One region of the Pseudomonas sp. LBUM1641 genome, then DNA from elsewhere that is predicted to be linked to it. Evidence: predicted binding sites of a transcription regulator. Region 1 holds the regulator's gene; the other holds the start of a gene.
What was found. Region 1 encodes FliA, which starts transcription of late flagellar genes. Its sites were predicted from a motif close to CTAAAGTTTNNNNNNNNNNNGCCGNTAA; they were not measured.

Region 1 (7,760 bases):
CTTGAGCATGCTCGGAACATCCAGAATCAGCGCGATCCGACCGTCACCGGTAATGGTCGCACCCGACATGCCCGGGGTTCCCTGCAGCATTTTGCCCAAAGGCTTGATGACCACTTCTTCCTGGCCCACCAGTTGATCGACGACAAAGCCGATACGCTGGGTGCCCACGGAAAGAATCACCACATGGCCTTCGCGCTGCTCTTCATGCTTGGCCGAAGCCACCAGCCAGCGCTTGAGGTAGAACAGTGGCAGCGCCTTATCGCGCACGATCACCACTTCCTGGCCGTCCACTACGTTGGTGCGCGACAGGTCGAGGTGGAAGATTTCGTTGACGTTGACCAGCGGGAAGGCGAACGCCTGGTTGCCCAACATCACCATCAGGGTTGGCATGATCGCCAGGGTCAACGGCACCTTGATGACGATCTTCGAGCCTTGGCCCTTGGTCGAGTAAATGTTGATCGAGCCGTTGAGCTGGCTGATCTTGGTCTTCACCACGTCCATGCCCACGCCACGGCCCGACACGTCGGAAATCTCGGTCTTGGTGGAGAAGCCCGGGGCGAAGATCAGGTTGTAGCACTCGGTGTCAGTGAGACGGTCGGCGGCGTCCTTGTCCATCACGCCACGCTTGACCGCGATGCCCCGCAGGATATTCGGGTCCATGCCTTTGCCGTCATCGGTGATCGACAGCAGGATATGGTCGCCTTCCTGTTCGGCCGCCAGGATCACTTTGCCCAGACGGTTCTTGCCCGAAGCTTCACGTTCTTCCGGGGACTCGATGCCGTGGTCGACAGCGTTGCGCACCAAGTGGACCAGCGGGTCGGCCAGGGCCTCGACAAGGTTTTTGTCGAGGTCGGTTTCTTCACCCACCAGTTCCAGGTTGATCTCTTTCTTGAGCTGGCGTGCCAGGTCGCGAACCAGACGCGGGAAGCGGCCGAAGACTTTCTTGATCGGCTGCATCCGGGTCTTCATGACAGCGGTTTGCAGGTCGGCGGTGACCACGTCGAGGTTCGACACGGCCTTTTGCATGGCCTCATCGCCGCTGTTCAGGCCCAGGCGCACCAGGCGGTTACGCACCAGCACCAGTTCGCCGACCATGTTCATGATGTCGTCCAGGCGCGCGGTATCAACCCGCACGGTGGTTTCGGCTTCACTGGCTGGTTGCTTGTCTGCGGCCGGAGCAGCAGCGGCACGCGCGGGCGCGGGCGCCGGTGCAGGTTTTGCAGCCACCGGTGCAGCGGCCTTGGCAGCCACCGGAGCCGGCGTTGCAACCGCAGTGGCCGCTGTAGCAGCCGGTGCAGCAGCGCCGGCCACTTCGGTGAACTTGCCCTTGCCATGCAGTTCATCCAGCAGGGCTTCGAATTCGTGATCGGAGATCAGTCCATCGGCAGCCGGTGCAGCGGCAGCAGCAGCGGCGGGTGCGGCAGGTGCAGCGACTGCTGCAGCAACTTCCGGCAGTGCATCGGCAGCAAACGAGCCTTTGCCATGCAACTGGTCCAGCAACGCTTCAAATTCGTCATCGGTGATTTCGTTGCTGGCAGGCGCCGCTGCTTCCGCTGGCGCTGGCGCTGCGGCCACCGCGTCCGGGGCAAACTGGCCCTTGCCGTGCAACTGGTCGAGCAATGACTCGAACTCGGCGTCGGTAATGTCTTCGGTGGTCGGCACCATGGCCGGCGCACTGGCCGCCGGAGCTTCGGCTTCGGCCTTGACGGCGTTCAGCGAGTCCAGCAGTTGTTCGAATTCGCTGTCGGTCACGTCGCCCGCAGGCTCGGCGACAGGCTCAGCCACCGCCTCGACCACCGGCGCATTGGCCGCAGGTTCTGCCAGGCGCGCCAGGGCGGCCAGCAGTTCCGGGGTGGCGGCCGTGATCGGTGCACGTTCGCGCACTTCACTGAACATGCCGTTGACCGCGTCCAGCGCTTCCAGGATCACGTCCATCAGTTCCGAGTCGACGTGCCGCTCACCCTTGCGCAGGATGTCGAACACGTTCTCGGCGATGTGACAGCACTCCACCAGCTCGTGGAGCTGGAGGAAGCCGGCGCCCCCTTTTACAGTGTGAAAACCGCGAAAAATTGCATTGAGCAGGTTCGCATCATCCGGTCGGCTTTCCAGCTCGACCAGTTGTTCGGACAGTTGCTCTAAAATTTCGCCGGCCTCTACAAGGAAATCCTGAAGGATTTCTTCATCGGCGCCGAAGCTCATGGGTGTGCTCCTTAGAAGCCTAAACTGGACAGCAAATCGTCTACGTCGTCTTGCCCGGATACAACGTCTTCACGTTTATCGGCATGAATCTGCGGACCTTCACCCTTGGCGAGGTGTTTTTGTGGATCTTTTTCAGAAAGGATCGCTTCGCGGTCATGTTCGATGCCGGCAAACCGGTCAACTTGACCCGCCATCAACACCAGTTTGAGCAGGTTGCTTTCCACTTCGGTGACCAGTTGGGTCACGCGCTTGATCACCTGACCGGTGAGGTCCTGGTAGTCCTGGGCCAGCAGAATGTCATTGAGGTTGCTGGAAACCGTGCGGTTTTCCTGCTCGCTGCGGGACAAAAAGCCTTCAACCCGACGCGCCAGCTCACGAAACTCTTCAGCGCCCACTTCCCGACGCATGAACCGGCCCCAGTCAGTGCTCAGGGCCTTGGCTTCACTGGCCATACCGTTGACCAGAGGCGTGGCGTTTTCCACCAGGTCCATGGTGCGGTTGGCCGCCGCCTCAGTCAGCCTGACCACATAGGACAGGCGTTCGGTGGCATCCGTGATCTGCGAGATTTCTTCGGCCTGGGGCATGTGCGGGTCAATCTGAAAATTGACAATCGCACTGTGCAACTCACGGGTGAGCTTGCCCACTTCCTGGTACAGGCCGCGGTCACGGGTCTGGTTGAGCTCATGGATTAACTGCACCGCGTCACCGAACTGGCCTTTTTCTAGGCTTTCGACGAGTTGGTGGGCATGTTTTTTCAGGGTCGACTCGAAGTCGGCCTGCGATGATTCTTTATGCTCCATAGCTCCCCCGTGGCAGCATCAATGACCGATGCGTTCGAAGATCTTTTCGATCTTCTCTTTCAAGGCCAGTGCAGTGAATGGCTTGACCACGTAGCCGTTAACCCCGGCTTGGGCGGCTTCGATGATCTGTTCACGCTTGGCTTCAGCGGTCACCATCAGCACAGGCAGGCTGCGCAGTTTTTCATCCGCGCGCACGTGGCGCAGCAGATCGATACCGGTCATGCCCGGCATGTTCCAGTCCGTTACCAGAAAGTCAATGCTCCCGCTGTTGAGGATCGGAATCGCCGTAATGCCGTCATCCGCCTCGACCGTGTTAGTGAACCCAAGGTCACGCAACAGGTTTTTTATGATCCGCCGCATCGTTGAGAAGTCATCAACGATGAGGATTTTCATGTTCTTGTCCAATTCGACCTCCAAGCAGTCTTAAACGCGCCCAGCACCTGGGCGCGCCATATCAATCAACAGGCGTTACACAAAAAGGACTACCGGGGGCGCACCACGGGCCAAGCCCGTCCGGGCGCAGCGCCCGGACGGTATCGTTCGCAGTGTCCCCACACTGCCTGTCAGCGCGCTCGCCACTCTCCCAAACGCCCCCGCAAGCGGGCCGCGCACTGGCTGTGTAACTGGCTGACTCGCGATTCGCTGACTCCCAGGACCTCACCGATTTCCTTGAGGTTCAGCTCTTCGTCGTAGTACAGCGCCAACACCAGTCGCTCACGCTCCGGCAAATTGGCAATCGCGTCCGCCAGCGCAGTCTGGAAGCGTTCATCTTCCAGATCGCGTGACGGTTCGAGATGAGCACTCGCGCCGTCCTCGTGCAGCCCTTCATGTTCGCCGTCCTGCAAAAGGTCGTCGAAACTGAACAGGCGGCTGCCCAAGGTATCGTTCAAAATCCCGTAGTAATCGTCGAGACTCAATTGGAGTTCGGCCGCAACTTCATGATCTTTAGCGTCGCGACCGGTTTTTGCTTCAATTGAGCGAATTGCGTCACTTACCATGCGCGTATTGCGGTGTACCGAACGCGGCGCCCAATCACCTTTACGCACTTCATCGAGCATGGCCCCACGGATACGAATACCCGCGTATGTCTCGAAACTTGCGCCCTTGCTCGCGTCGTATTTGGTCGACACTTCGAGCAAGCCGATCATCCCGGCCTGGATCAAGTCTTCGACCTGGACACTGGCGGGCAGGCGCGCCAGCAAGTGATAGGCAATGCGCTTGACCAGGGGCGCATAGCGCTCGATCAATTCGACTTGACTGTCACGTGCCGACTTCTTGTAAAGGTTGTAGCCGCTGGCTGTCATAGCACCGGTCCTGCGCTCGTCTGATGCACCAATCGCTCGACGAAAAACTCCAGATGCCCACGCGGGTTGGCGGGCAACGGCCAGGTATCGACCTTCTGGGCAATAGCCTTGAACGCCAATGCGCACTTCGAACGAGGGAACGCTTCATAGACCGCACGCTGCTTTTGCACGGCCTTGCGTACGCATTCGTCGTAGGGAACTGCGCCAACGTATTGTAAGGCGACATCGAGGAAGCGATCTGTGACCTTGGTCAACTTGGCGAACAGATTCCGGCCTTCCTGGGGGCTTTGGGCCATGTTGGCCAGCACGCGGAAGCGGTTCATGCCGTAGTCGCGGTTGAGCAGTTTGATCAGCGCGTAGGCGTCGGTGATCGAGGTCGGTTCGTCGCACACCACCAGCAACACTTCCTGGGCTGCGCGCACGAAGCTGACCACGGACTCGCCGATCCCGGCGGCGGTGTCGATCACCAGCACGTCGAGGTTGTCGCCAATGTCGCTGAACGCCTGAATCAGGCCGGCATGCTGCGCCGGGCTCAGGTGCACCATGCTCTGGGTGCCGGACGCGGCCGGCACGATGCGAATCCCGCCGGGGCCTTGCAACAGTACGTCGCGCAGCTCACAGCGGCCTTCGATGACATCGGCCAGGGTATGTTTGGGCGTCAGTCCCAGCAGAACGTCAACGTTCGCCAGACCCAGGTCAGCATCCAGCAGCATGACGCGACGGCCAAGCTCTGCCAGGGCCAGGGACAAATTCACTGACACGTTAGTTTTTCCGACGCCACCTTTGCCGCCGGTCACCGCGATCACCTGTACGGGATGCATGCTGCCCATTTTATTTCTTTACCTTGTCTTGCTTAGACGCAGGCTACATGACTTGGCCGCGCGAACTGCTGGCAGACCATCGATGTAGATACTTTGCACTGTCATTTGTAAATTAAAGGCCATGTTGCCTCAGCCGACACGTTTGTTCGGGCTGTGGTAGAGGTCAGCAAACATGTCAGCCATCGCTTCCTCACTGGGTTCTTCCTGCATTTGCACGCTGACAGCCCGGCTGACCAACTGATGACGGCGCGGCAGATGCAAATCATCCGGAATCCGCGGCCCGTCGGTCAGGTAAGCAACCGGTAATTCATGACTGATGGCCAGGCTCAACACTTCGCCCAGGCTCGCCGTCTCATCCAGTTTAGTCAGGATGCAGCCCGCCAGCCCACAGCGCTTGTAGCTGTGATAGGCGGCGGTCAATACCTGCTTCTGGCTGGTGGTAGCAAGTACCAAGTAGTTTCTGGATTTGATCCCGCGCCCGGCCAGGCTTTCCAGCTGCATGCGCAGGGCCGGGTCGCTGGCTTGCAGGCCGGCGGTGTCGATCAGCACCACGCGCTTGCGCAGCAGTGGATCGAGGGCGTTGGCCAGGGACTGGCCCGGGTCGACGTGGGTCACCGGCACATTGAGAATGCGGCCCAGGGTCTTGAGCTGTTCCTGGGCGCCAATGCGGTAGCTGTCCATGCTCACCAGCGCGATGTTCTGTGCGCCGTACTTGAGCACGTAACGTGCGGCCAGCTTGGCCAGGGTGGTGGTCTTGCCCATGCCGGCAGGGCCGACCATGGCAATCACGCCGCCTTCTTCCAGGGGTTCGATTTCCGGGGTGACGATCATCCGCGCCAGGTGGGCCAGGAGCATGCGCCAGGCCTGGCGAGGTTCTTCAATTTGCGTGGTCAGCTGTAGCAGGTCGCGGGACAACGGGCCGGACAGACCGATGCGTTGCAGGCGACGCCACAGGTTGGCCTGTTGCGGCTGGCTGCCCTGCAACTGGTTCCAGGCCAGCGAGCCCAATTGCACTTCCAGCAGTTCACGCAGGCCGTTGAGTTCGAAACGCATCGAGTCGAACACTCGCTGGTCTACCGCTGCCGCCGGGGCGGGCGCAGCAGGACGCGGCGGCTCAACAAAAGTCGGTTCTACCAGAGGCTCGGACGCCGTCAGCGGCAACCCGGCAAACAGCTGGCGATTGGTGGAGGCGTCGCTGTCGCCACGCATGCTCAATTCAGCCTGGGCCGAGACAATGCGCGAAGCGGTCTTGCGCAGCTCGTCTTCCAGTTCCATGTTCGGCACACGCGGCGCCAGGGCCGAGGGTTTGTAATCGAGGGCAGCCGTCAGCTCGACACCGCCGGCAATACGACGGTTACCGATAATCGCAGCGTCGGCGCCCAGCTCATCACGTACCAGTTTCATGGCCTGACGCATATCGGCGGCGAAAAAACGCTTCACTTGCATATCCCACTACCTCAGCCGTTGGGCCCTACTGTCGCGACGATAGTCACTTGCTTATTGTCAGGAATTTCCTGGTAAGCCAATACATGCAAATTCGGTATAGCCAGGCGTCCAAACCGCGACAACATCGCCCGGACGGGGCCAGCCACCAGCAGGATCACCGGATGGCCTTCCATTTCCTGGCGCTGCGCGGCCTCAATCAACGAACGCTGCAGTTTCTCAGCCATGCTTGGCTCCAGCAACACGCCTTCATCAGCGCCCTGCCCAGCCTTCTGAATACTATTGAGCAATATTTGTTCCAACCTTGGTTCCAAGGTGATCACAGGCAGCTCAGAGTCAAGCCCTACAATGCTTTGGACGATTGCACGCGACAATCCGACGCGCACTGCGGCCACCAGGGCGGCAGTATCTTGACTCTTGGCGGCGTTGTTGGCGATAGCTTCGGCAATACTGCGAATGTCCCGTACCGGCACCTGTTCGGCCAACAGCGCCTGCAGCACCTTGAGCAGTTGCGAGGTAGACAGCACGCCCGGCACCAGTTCTTCGGCGAGCTTTGGCGAGGCTTTGGCCAGCAATTGCAAGAGTTGCTGGACTTCTTCGTGGCCAATCAGCTCGTGGGAATGCTTGTACAGAATCTGGTTGAGGTGCGTCGCGACCACGGTGCTGGCGTCGACCACGGTATAGCCGAGCGACTGCGCCTGGCTGCGCTGGCTGATTTCGATCCAGACCGCTTCCAGGCCAAAAGCCGGATCTTTGGCGGTAATGCCGTTGAGCGTACCGAACACCTGGCCCGGGTTGATCGCCAGTTCGCGGTCCGGGTAGATCTCGGCTTCGGCCAGGATCACCCCCATCAAGGTCAGGCGGTAGGCGCTGGGGGCCAGGTCGAGGTTGTCGCGGATGTGCACGGTGGGCATCAGGAAGCCCAGGTCCTGGGACAGCTTCTTGCGCACGCCCTTGATCCGCGCCAGCAATTGGCCGCCCTGGTTGCGATCCACCAGGGGAATCAGGCGGTAGCCGACTTCCAGGCCGATCATGTCGATCGGGGTCACGTCGTCCCAGCCCAACTCCTTGGTTTCCTGGGCCCGGGCCGGTGACGGCAGCAGTTCCTGCTGGCGTGCGACTTCCTGTTGGGCAATCACTTTGATGTTGTTTTGCTTTTTCCAGAACAGATACGCACCGCCTGCCGCCAGCGC
Region 2 (7,760 bases), 2.0 Mb from region 1:
GCCACCGTCGGGATCATGCTGTAGATAAGTCTGGAGTGTGAGGGACGTGTCATCGGTAAAGTCGATGCTCAAGGTGGGCGCCAGTGCGTAGCGTTTTTCCTTGGCATGGTCGAACTGTGTGTCGGACTTATCCGCAAGCCCGGTCAGTCGGTAAGCAATACGCTTGTCGTCATCCACCGGGCCGCTGAAGTCGAAACCCATGCCTCGCTGCCCTTGGGAACCCACAGTGGCCTGCACCTGATGGTAGGGCTCAAACAATGGCTTCTTGCTGGTCAACGCCACCAGCCCGCCCGGCGAGCTGCGTCCGTAGAGCACCGATGACGGGCCTTTGAGGATATCCACCCGCTCGAGGAAGTACGGGTCCACCTGCATGGTGCTGTAGGTGCCGCTGTCCCCCATGGATTTCAAACCGTCGAGGTAGATGTTGTCCACCGAACCGTCGTTGAAGCCACGCATCGCCACATAGTCATAGCGGTGAGTCGCGCCATACGGGTTGGTCAACACGCCAGGGGTGTAACGCATGGCCTGGGCAACGGTTTGCGAGCCTTGGTCGTCCATCTGCTCGCGGGTCACCACTGAAACCGTCTGGGACGTTTCCACCAGCGCGGTACTGGTCTTGGTGGCAATCTGGCTGTGAGTCGCGTTGTAGCCGTCCATGCTGCCCAAGGCGTTACCCAGGGCGAAGCCTTTGATATCGGTGGTCGGCAAGGTCAGCGCCTCGCTCTCGGGCTGTGCCTGCAACACGAAACTCACGTCGTCCTGAGCCTGCGCCTGCAAGCCTGACCCGCTGAGCAACTGACTCAAACCTTGTTCGGCAGAGTACTCCCCATGCAGCCCGACAGACTGGCGACCCTGAGTCTGCGCAGGCGTGCTGGAAAGTGTGATGCCTGCCTGACGGGCAAACTGATTGAGCGCATCGCTCAGCGGGCCTGCAGGGATGTCATAGCGCTGGCTGATACGCTCGACGCCGCTATCAGCCGCGGCGCCGGCCACCGGCAGCAAGCCGATGCCCATTGTGGTCGACAGCAACGCTGCACGTACGGCTTTGCTGAGCAAAGGGTAGGAAGAGGGTGAGTTACTGAAAAAACGCACAGTCATTATCGAGATCCGTAGAGGTCGCTGAAGGCAGATTGAATTGCTTACTGTCTAAGCCGGACTCACGGAAAAAAGCCGCCAAAAATAAATCAGGTGCGACAAAAATAATCAGGCCTGACGCTCCAGGCTCACCCACCAGCGGGTGCGATAGCGCAGACGCACAGGCAGCGTCTGCGGAAGGATCGCCAACAGCTTCTCAGTGTCTTCCAGGCGAAAAACACCCGACAATCGCAAGTCTGCGATATCACTTGAACAGCCCAGATAACCCTGGCGATAACGCCCCACCTCCGCCAGGAAGTCGGCAAGACGCATGTTGCGGGTGACGATCAATCCGTCGGCCCAGGCCCCAGTATCCATATCCGAAGGCGGCGCGAGAACGGCCCCGTTCTGATGCACCACGTAGCTTTCTCCTGCATGCACTTGAGTAAACAGCCCGTCGGCGGTATGCGGTGAGTGAATCGCGACGTTGCCTGAGGCCACGCTCAAGCGTGTGCAATCACCGTCCTGGCGCACCACAAACCGCCCGTCGATGCCTTCGAACAAGCCATGGCGGGTGCGAACCAGCAGCGGTGCGGTTGCGACGGCGCCGCAGGTCACCAGGATTTCCCCGCGTACCAACGTGATCAAGCGTTGCTGCGGGTTGAAGTCCAGGTCCACCGCGCTGTCGGTATTGAGCTGCAGGCGTGTGCCATCCGGCAGTTGCACGCTGCGACGCTCGCCGGTGGTGGTCGCCAGGTCCGAGGTCCAACGCTGCCAGCCGGTGAGGTCTCGACTGGCCCAGGCCGCCGAGCCCATCAACAGCACGCCGGACAACACCTTCAACGCTTGCCGGCGGCCAAGGCGCTGGGCACTGTTCTCCAGCGCCACATGGGCTCCGGGAATCGCCGCCAACTGGCTGCTCAATTCATGCTGCAGCGCCTGCACGCGTTGCCAGGCCAACTCGTGTTCATGATGAGCCTCACGCCAGTGCTCGCACTGCGCCTTCAGCCGGACATTGGCGCGATTGTTACGCAAGCGCAGCATCCAGCTGATGGCCTGCTTGACCACCTGCGGGTCGGGCCCGGAGCGCGCTGCGTTATCCATCGAGGTCATGCCTCATACCGCAGCACATAACAGTGATACAGCGCCTCGGCGACATACCGCTCTACCGAGCGCACCGACACGCCCATCTGCTGCGCAATCTGCTTGTATGTCAGCCCGTCGCACTGAGCCAGTAGAAACGCCTTGCGCACCTTGGGCTTGAGTCCGTCCAGAAGCCGGGCGATGGACTCCAGCAATTCCAGAATCAGCGCACGCTCTTCAGCACTCGGTGCCAAGGCGTCGGGCAAATGCGCGATGGACTCCAGATAGGCGCGCTCGATTTCTTCGCGACGCCAATGATCGATCACCAGGCCTCGGGCGATGGTGCGCAGGAAGGCCCGAGGAGCCTTGAGTTCGAAGCGTTCGGTTTTTTGCAGCAGGCGCACGAACGTGTCCTGCGCCAGGTCTGCCGCATCTGCTGCATTGCCCAGTCGGCTGCGCAGCCAGGTGTTCAGCCAGCCATGATGGTTGCTGTAGAGCGTCTGTACTGCGTACTCGGAAGAGGGCATTCACGCGGCCTGGCAAAGCGTCACAAATGATAATTAGTCGCATTGTCGGTAAGGCTGAAAAATTTTGCAACTCCTGCCACCACAGGCCTACCGCTGGTCGGCTTCTGACGCAAAAAGCAGATGCTTCTCACAAATTCCTAAGATTTATCCTGACTTGGCCGACAGCCTGACGAGCCATGCGTGCACCGAAATAGAGCAGTCACAGAGTCTGCCTATCCCGTTACATGGAATGTTGCATCCGGCACGCTCACCCCCTTTTGGCAAAAAGAAGTCAATGAAATGAATCTCAAGTTCAGTCATAAAATTCTGTTGGCCGCGTCAGGCGTAGTGGTTCTGGCCTTCGCGTTATTCACGTTCTACAACGACTACCTGCAGCGCAATACCATCCGGCAAAACCTGGAATCGTCTATTCAGCAGTCCGGTGAACTGACCGCCAGCAGTGTGCAGAACTGGCTCAGCGGCCGGGTACTGGTACTGGAAAGCCTGGCGCAAAACGTGGCCCACCAAGGCAGTGCTGCCGATCTTCCGGGGTTGGTCGACCAGTCGGCATTTACCTCCAACTTCCAGTTCACCTACGTCGGTTCAACCAACGGCGTGTTCACCCAACGGCCCGACGCCAAAATGCCCGATGGCTACGACCCGCGTCAGCGCCCTTGGTACAAACAAGCCGTGGCCGCCGACAAGACCATGCTCACGCCGCCCTATATGGCAGCGGTAGGTGGGCTGATCGTGACCATCGCGATGCCGGTGAAAAAGAATGGCGAACTGCTTGGCGTGGTTGGCGGTGACCTGAGCTTGCAAACCCTGGTGAAGATCATCAACTCGGTGGATTTCGGCGGCATCGGCCATGCGTTTCTGGTCAGGGGTGACGGCCAGGTGATCGTCAGCCCGGACCAGGACCAAGTGATGAAAAACCTCAAGGACATCTATCCGGGCACCAACGTACGCATCGAGAAGGTCAGCCAGGAAGTGGTCCTCAATGGCCAGGAACGGATTCTGTCCTTCACCCCCATCAGCGGGTTGCCGAATGCCGACTGGTACATCGGCCTGTCGATCGACAAAGACAAAGCCTACGCACCGCTGGGCAAGTTCCGCACCTCGGCATTGATCGCCATGTTTATTGCAGTCGCTGCCATCGCGGTGTTCCTGAGCCTGCTGATACAGGTCTTGATGCGCCCGCTGACCACCATGGGCCGCGCCATGCAGGACATCGCTCAGGGCGAGGGTGACTTGACCCGCCGCCTGACAGTGGAAAGCAAGGACGAGTTCGGTGACTTGGGCAGTGCCTTCAACCAATTCGTCGAGCGTATTCACGCGTCAATTTCCGAAGTTTCCTCGGCCACCCGTCAGGTACATGACCTGTCCCAGCGCGTAATGGCCTCGTCCAACGCATCGATCGTCGGCTCCGACGAGCAAAGCGCCCGTACCAACAGCGTGGCCGCGGCAATCAACGAACTGGGGGCTGCCACTCAGGAAATCGCACGCAACGCCGCTGATGCTTCGCAACACGCCAGCGGTGCCAGCGAGCAGGCTGATGACGGTCGCAAGGTGGTGGAGAAAACCATCCTGGCGATGTCGGAGCTTTCGCAAAAAATCAGCCTGTCGTGCACGCAGATTGAAACCCTGAACGCCAGCACCGACAACATCGGCCACATCCTGGATGTGATCAAAGGCATTTCCCAGCAAACCAACTTGCTGGCCCTCAACGCTGCGATTGAGGCTGCGCGCGCCGGTGAAGCGGGACGTGGGTTTGCCGTGGTAGCGGATGAAGTCCGCAACCTGGCGCACCGCACCCAGGAGTCGGCAGAAGAGATCCATAAAATGATCACCTCGCTGCAGATCGGCTCGCGTGAGGCCGTGACCACGATGAACGCCAGCCAGACCTCCAGCGAAGAAAGCGTCGAGGTCGCCAACCAGGCCGGTGAACGCCTGGTCAGCGTGACTCAGCGGATCGTCGAGATCGACGGCATGAACCAGTCGGTAGCGGCCGCCACCGAGGAACAGACTGCCGTGGTGGAAACCCTCAACGTCGACATCAACCAGATCAACCTGCTGAACCAGCAAGGCGTGGCCAACCTCAACGAAACCTTGAAGGATTGCGACGCGTTGTCTCAACAAGCCAACCGGCTGAAGCAGTTGGTCGACAGTTTCAAAATCTGATGATTAACCTGTAGGAGCGAGCTTGCTCGCGAAGAACGTCAACGATAACGCAGCGCTATCAGATAGCCCGTGTTGCCTATTCGTTTTTCGCGAGCAGGCTCGCTCCTACAGTTTTAGCCAAGCATCGCTCGCACATTCTCCAGCGCGCTGTCAGCGAATGCCTGCACGAACGGCTCAAACTCTTCCACACGCTGTTCAACCGGTTCGGCGATGATCGTCCAGGTGACCCGTGAGCAGCCCTCTCCCAATGCTTCGACATCCATGGCTGCCCACAGGCGTGCCACGCCCAAGGTGTTGTAAATCGTTGTCCAGGTCATGTGCATGGCCTGCTCGTCCCGGCTGTTGAGTTGTTCCACCACCAGATTTCCATCGTGGAAGAACTTCTTGCGCAGCGATCCCGTGCCCGCTCCGGTCATTTCGATGTGCGACAAGGCGGGGATAAATTTATCAAATCCAGAAAAATCACCGACTACCGCCCACGCATGGGCGGCATCGCAAGCAACCATTACTGAAGACACCACAGGCTTGCCGCAAGGGTTACGAATCAACGTATCGGGTTTCATAGGGTTTCCTTCAATTGAGAGCCTGGTCGCAGGAAACCGATGCTCTTGAGGTACTCGCAGCCCATGCGTAACAGCGCCGGATTTTTTTCGGGGTAGTGCGTGCCCATCTGCTCGACGCCATGTTGTGCGTTGTCATGCCGGATCATTGAGGTATCGCCGATGTCCTCGCCTACGCCATTCAGGTAGAAACCCAGTACGCCGAACAATGCATTGCGGCTATCCACCGTGTGCAGGTGACGTTGCCAGTGGGCGACGCTCACCAGTTCGAATGCATGGCCTGCCTGGCGAAAGGCGTCGACGTAGGATTCCCAGCTCAAGGGTTGCGGGTTGTGCAGGTTGAACACGGTTCCTCCATCACGACAGCGGCCGCTGTGGAACGCAACAAACCGGGCAAGAAAGTCCACGGGCATCAAGTCAAAGTTCAGCTTGAGGCTGGGCACCAGGCCCAGTTGGAGTGAGCCTTTGAGCATCAACATCAGGCGATTTTTCTGTGGTTCGCAGACACCGCTGCGGCTGTTAAAACTGATGTTTCCGGGGCGATGGATATTGACCCACGCTCCTTGCTCGGCGGCGCGCCCCAGCAAGCGCTCCGCGACCCATTTGGACAGGTTGTAGCCATTCTGGATGTAAAGCGGCGGGGTGGCGGCGTGGGTCTCGAGTACCTGCCCTTGGGCATCGATGCTGCTGGCCGCCGACAGCGTGGAGATAAAGTTGAAGACTTTTTTGCAGCGGGTTTCACACAGGCGCAGGCATTCCAGCACCGGTTCGACGTTGTCCTTGGCCAGCGTGGCGTAATCCATCACATGATTGACGTGGGCGGCGTTGTGCACCAGCACGCCGAACGCCCCGGCGAGGTAGTCATATGCCTGGCTGGACAAGCCAAGGCGCGGCTGACTGATGTCGGCGGCATACACCCGGACTCGGCTCAGGTCCAGGTGTTCCAGGCGGTACTCACGCAGCGCCTCGGCGAACCGTGCGGTCGCCGAATGTCCGGGGTGCTCGCGCACCAGGCACGCCACTTCAAGTGCGCCCTCGGCCAGCAGCGCCTCGACGATATGCACCCCGAGAAAACTGTTGGCCCCGGTCACGATCACCCTGCGGCGTTCTCCCGCCTGGTCCGCCGGCAATGTCTGCACGTCCAGCTCACGGAAGGTACCCCGGGTGGCCTGGCCGGTCGGTGCTTCGGGTGGTGCATCGTCACCCATCAGCGTCGCGAGAGTGCGGACCGTGGGGGTCTCAAAAAAACGGCTGAGGGAGAGGCTGCGCCCGAACTGCTCGCGAATGCGCAGCAGCATCGTCGACAGGAGGATGGAATGGCCACCGAGATTGAAGAAGCTTTCATCCGTCGACAACTGCATGGCCGGCACGCCCAGCAACTCGCTCCACAGGTTGAGCAACTGCACTTGCATCGGCGTGTGCGGTTCGCCGTGAGTGGTGGCCGGCAGCGGTTGAGTCGGTAGCGTAAGCAATGCCTGGCGGTCGACCTTTCCGTTGGGCGTGCACGGCATGCTCGCAAGCTCTGTGCACAGCGTGGGTTGCAGATAGTCCGGCAGTGTTTGCCGGGCATGCTGCTTCAGTGCAGTCAGGGCGTCTGGTGTTTCGGGCTGGGCAACAAAGGCCAGGATTCGCCGATGATGATCAATCACGACTGCCACTTGGCGAAACAGCTGACTGCTACGCAGGCAATGTTCGACCTCTTGCGGCTCGACCCGGAAGCCACGGATCTTCACTTGCTGATCCCGTCGCCCGCCCAGTTCGATCCCGCTTTGCGTCCACTTCGCCAGATCGCCGCTGCGATAGGCCCGCAAGGCCTGACCGTCGGGCAGCGCCAGGTGTACGAAATGCTCGGCGGTCTGCCGAGGCTGGTTAAGGTAACCCAGGCTGACGCCAGGGCCGACGATGTACAGCTCGCCCATCACCTGTTCGTCCACCGGTTGTAGCTGCTCGTCGAGGATCAGTACCTGGCTGTTGGCGATGGGGGTGCCGAGGTTGCGGTTACTGTCGCCTGGCAGCAACGTGCGGTGGGTCGCCAACACGGTGGCTTCGGTGGGGCCATAGAAGTTGTGCAGGCGACACTGCCCCGCCAGTTGCTCGATGACATAGGGCTCGCATAGATCACCGCCGGTGATCACATGGGCCAGGCCAAGGGGTTGATCCAGCGGCAGGATGCTCAGCAACGCGGGAGGCAGGAAGGCGTGAGTGATGCGCTGTTGGCGGATCAGCTCCACCAGTTGCTGCGGGTCGCGACGCTGGTCCTCACTGGGCACGATCAACTCTGCGCCCGCTATCAGGCCCGCGAAGATATCAATCAGTGAAGAGTCAAAACTCAAGGGCGAGAATTGTAAGACGCGGC

Region 2: ACA046_RS00645 (methyl-accepting chemotaxis protein) is a predicted target of FliA. The motif match lies at 2,822-2,849, and genes of this name have one in related genera.

What each region holds. Positions count from the first base shown of each region.
Region 1 is NZ_CP166815.1:5,225,111-5,232,870, forward strand. It holds gene ACA046_RS23890 (chemotaxis protein CheA) at 1-2,199, opposite strand, end outside; gene ACA046_RS23895 (protein phosphatase CheZ) at 2,211-2,999, opposite strand; gene ACA046_RS23900 (chemotaxis response regulator CheY) at 3,018-3,392, opposite strand; gene fliA (RNA polymerase sigma factor FliA) at 3,563-4,303, opposite strand; gene fleN (flagellar synthesis regulator FleN) at 4,300-5,133, opposite strand; gene flhF (flagellar biosynthesis GTPase FlhF) at 5,254-6,570, opposite strand; gene flhA (flagellar biosynthesis protein FlhA) at 6,582-7,760, opposite strand, start outside.
Region 2 is NZ_CP166815.1:129,366-137,125, forward strand. It holds gene ACA046_RS00630 (TonB-dependent siderophore receptor) at 1-1,098, opposite strand, end outside; gene ACA046_RS00635 (FecR domain-containing protein) at 1,204-2,187, opposite strand; gene ACA046_RS00640 (sigma-70 family RNA polymerase sigma factor) at 2,184-2,684, opposite strand; gene ACA046_RS00645 (methyl-accepting chemotaxis protein) at 2,964-4,844, shown strand; gene ACA046_RS00650 (SRPBCC family protein) at 4,958-5,407, opposite strand; gene ACA046_RS00655 (amino acid adenylation domain-containing protein) at 5,404-7,760, opposite strand, start outside.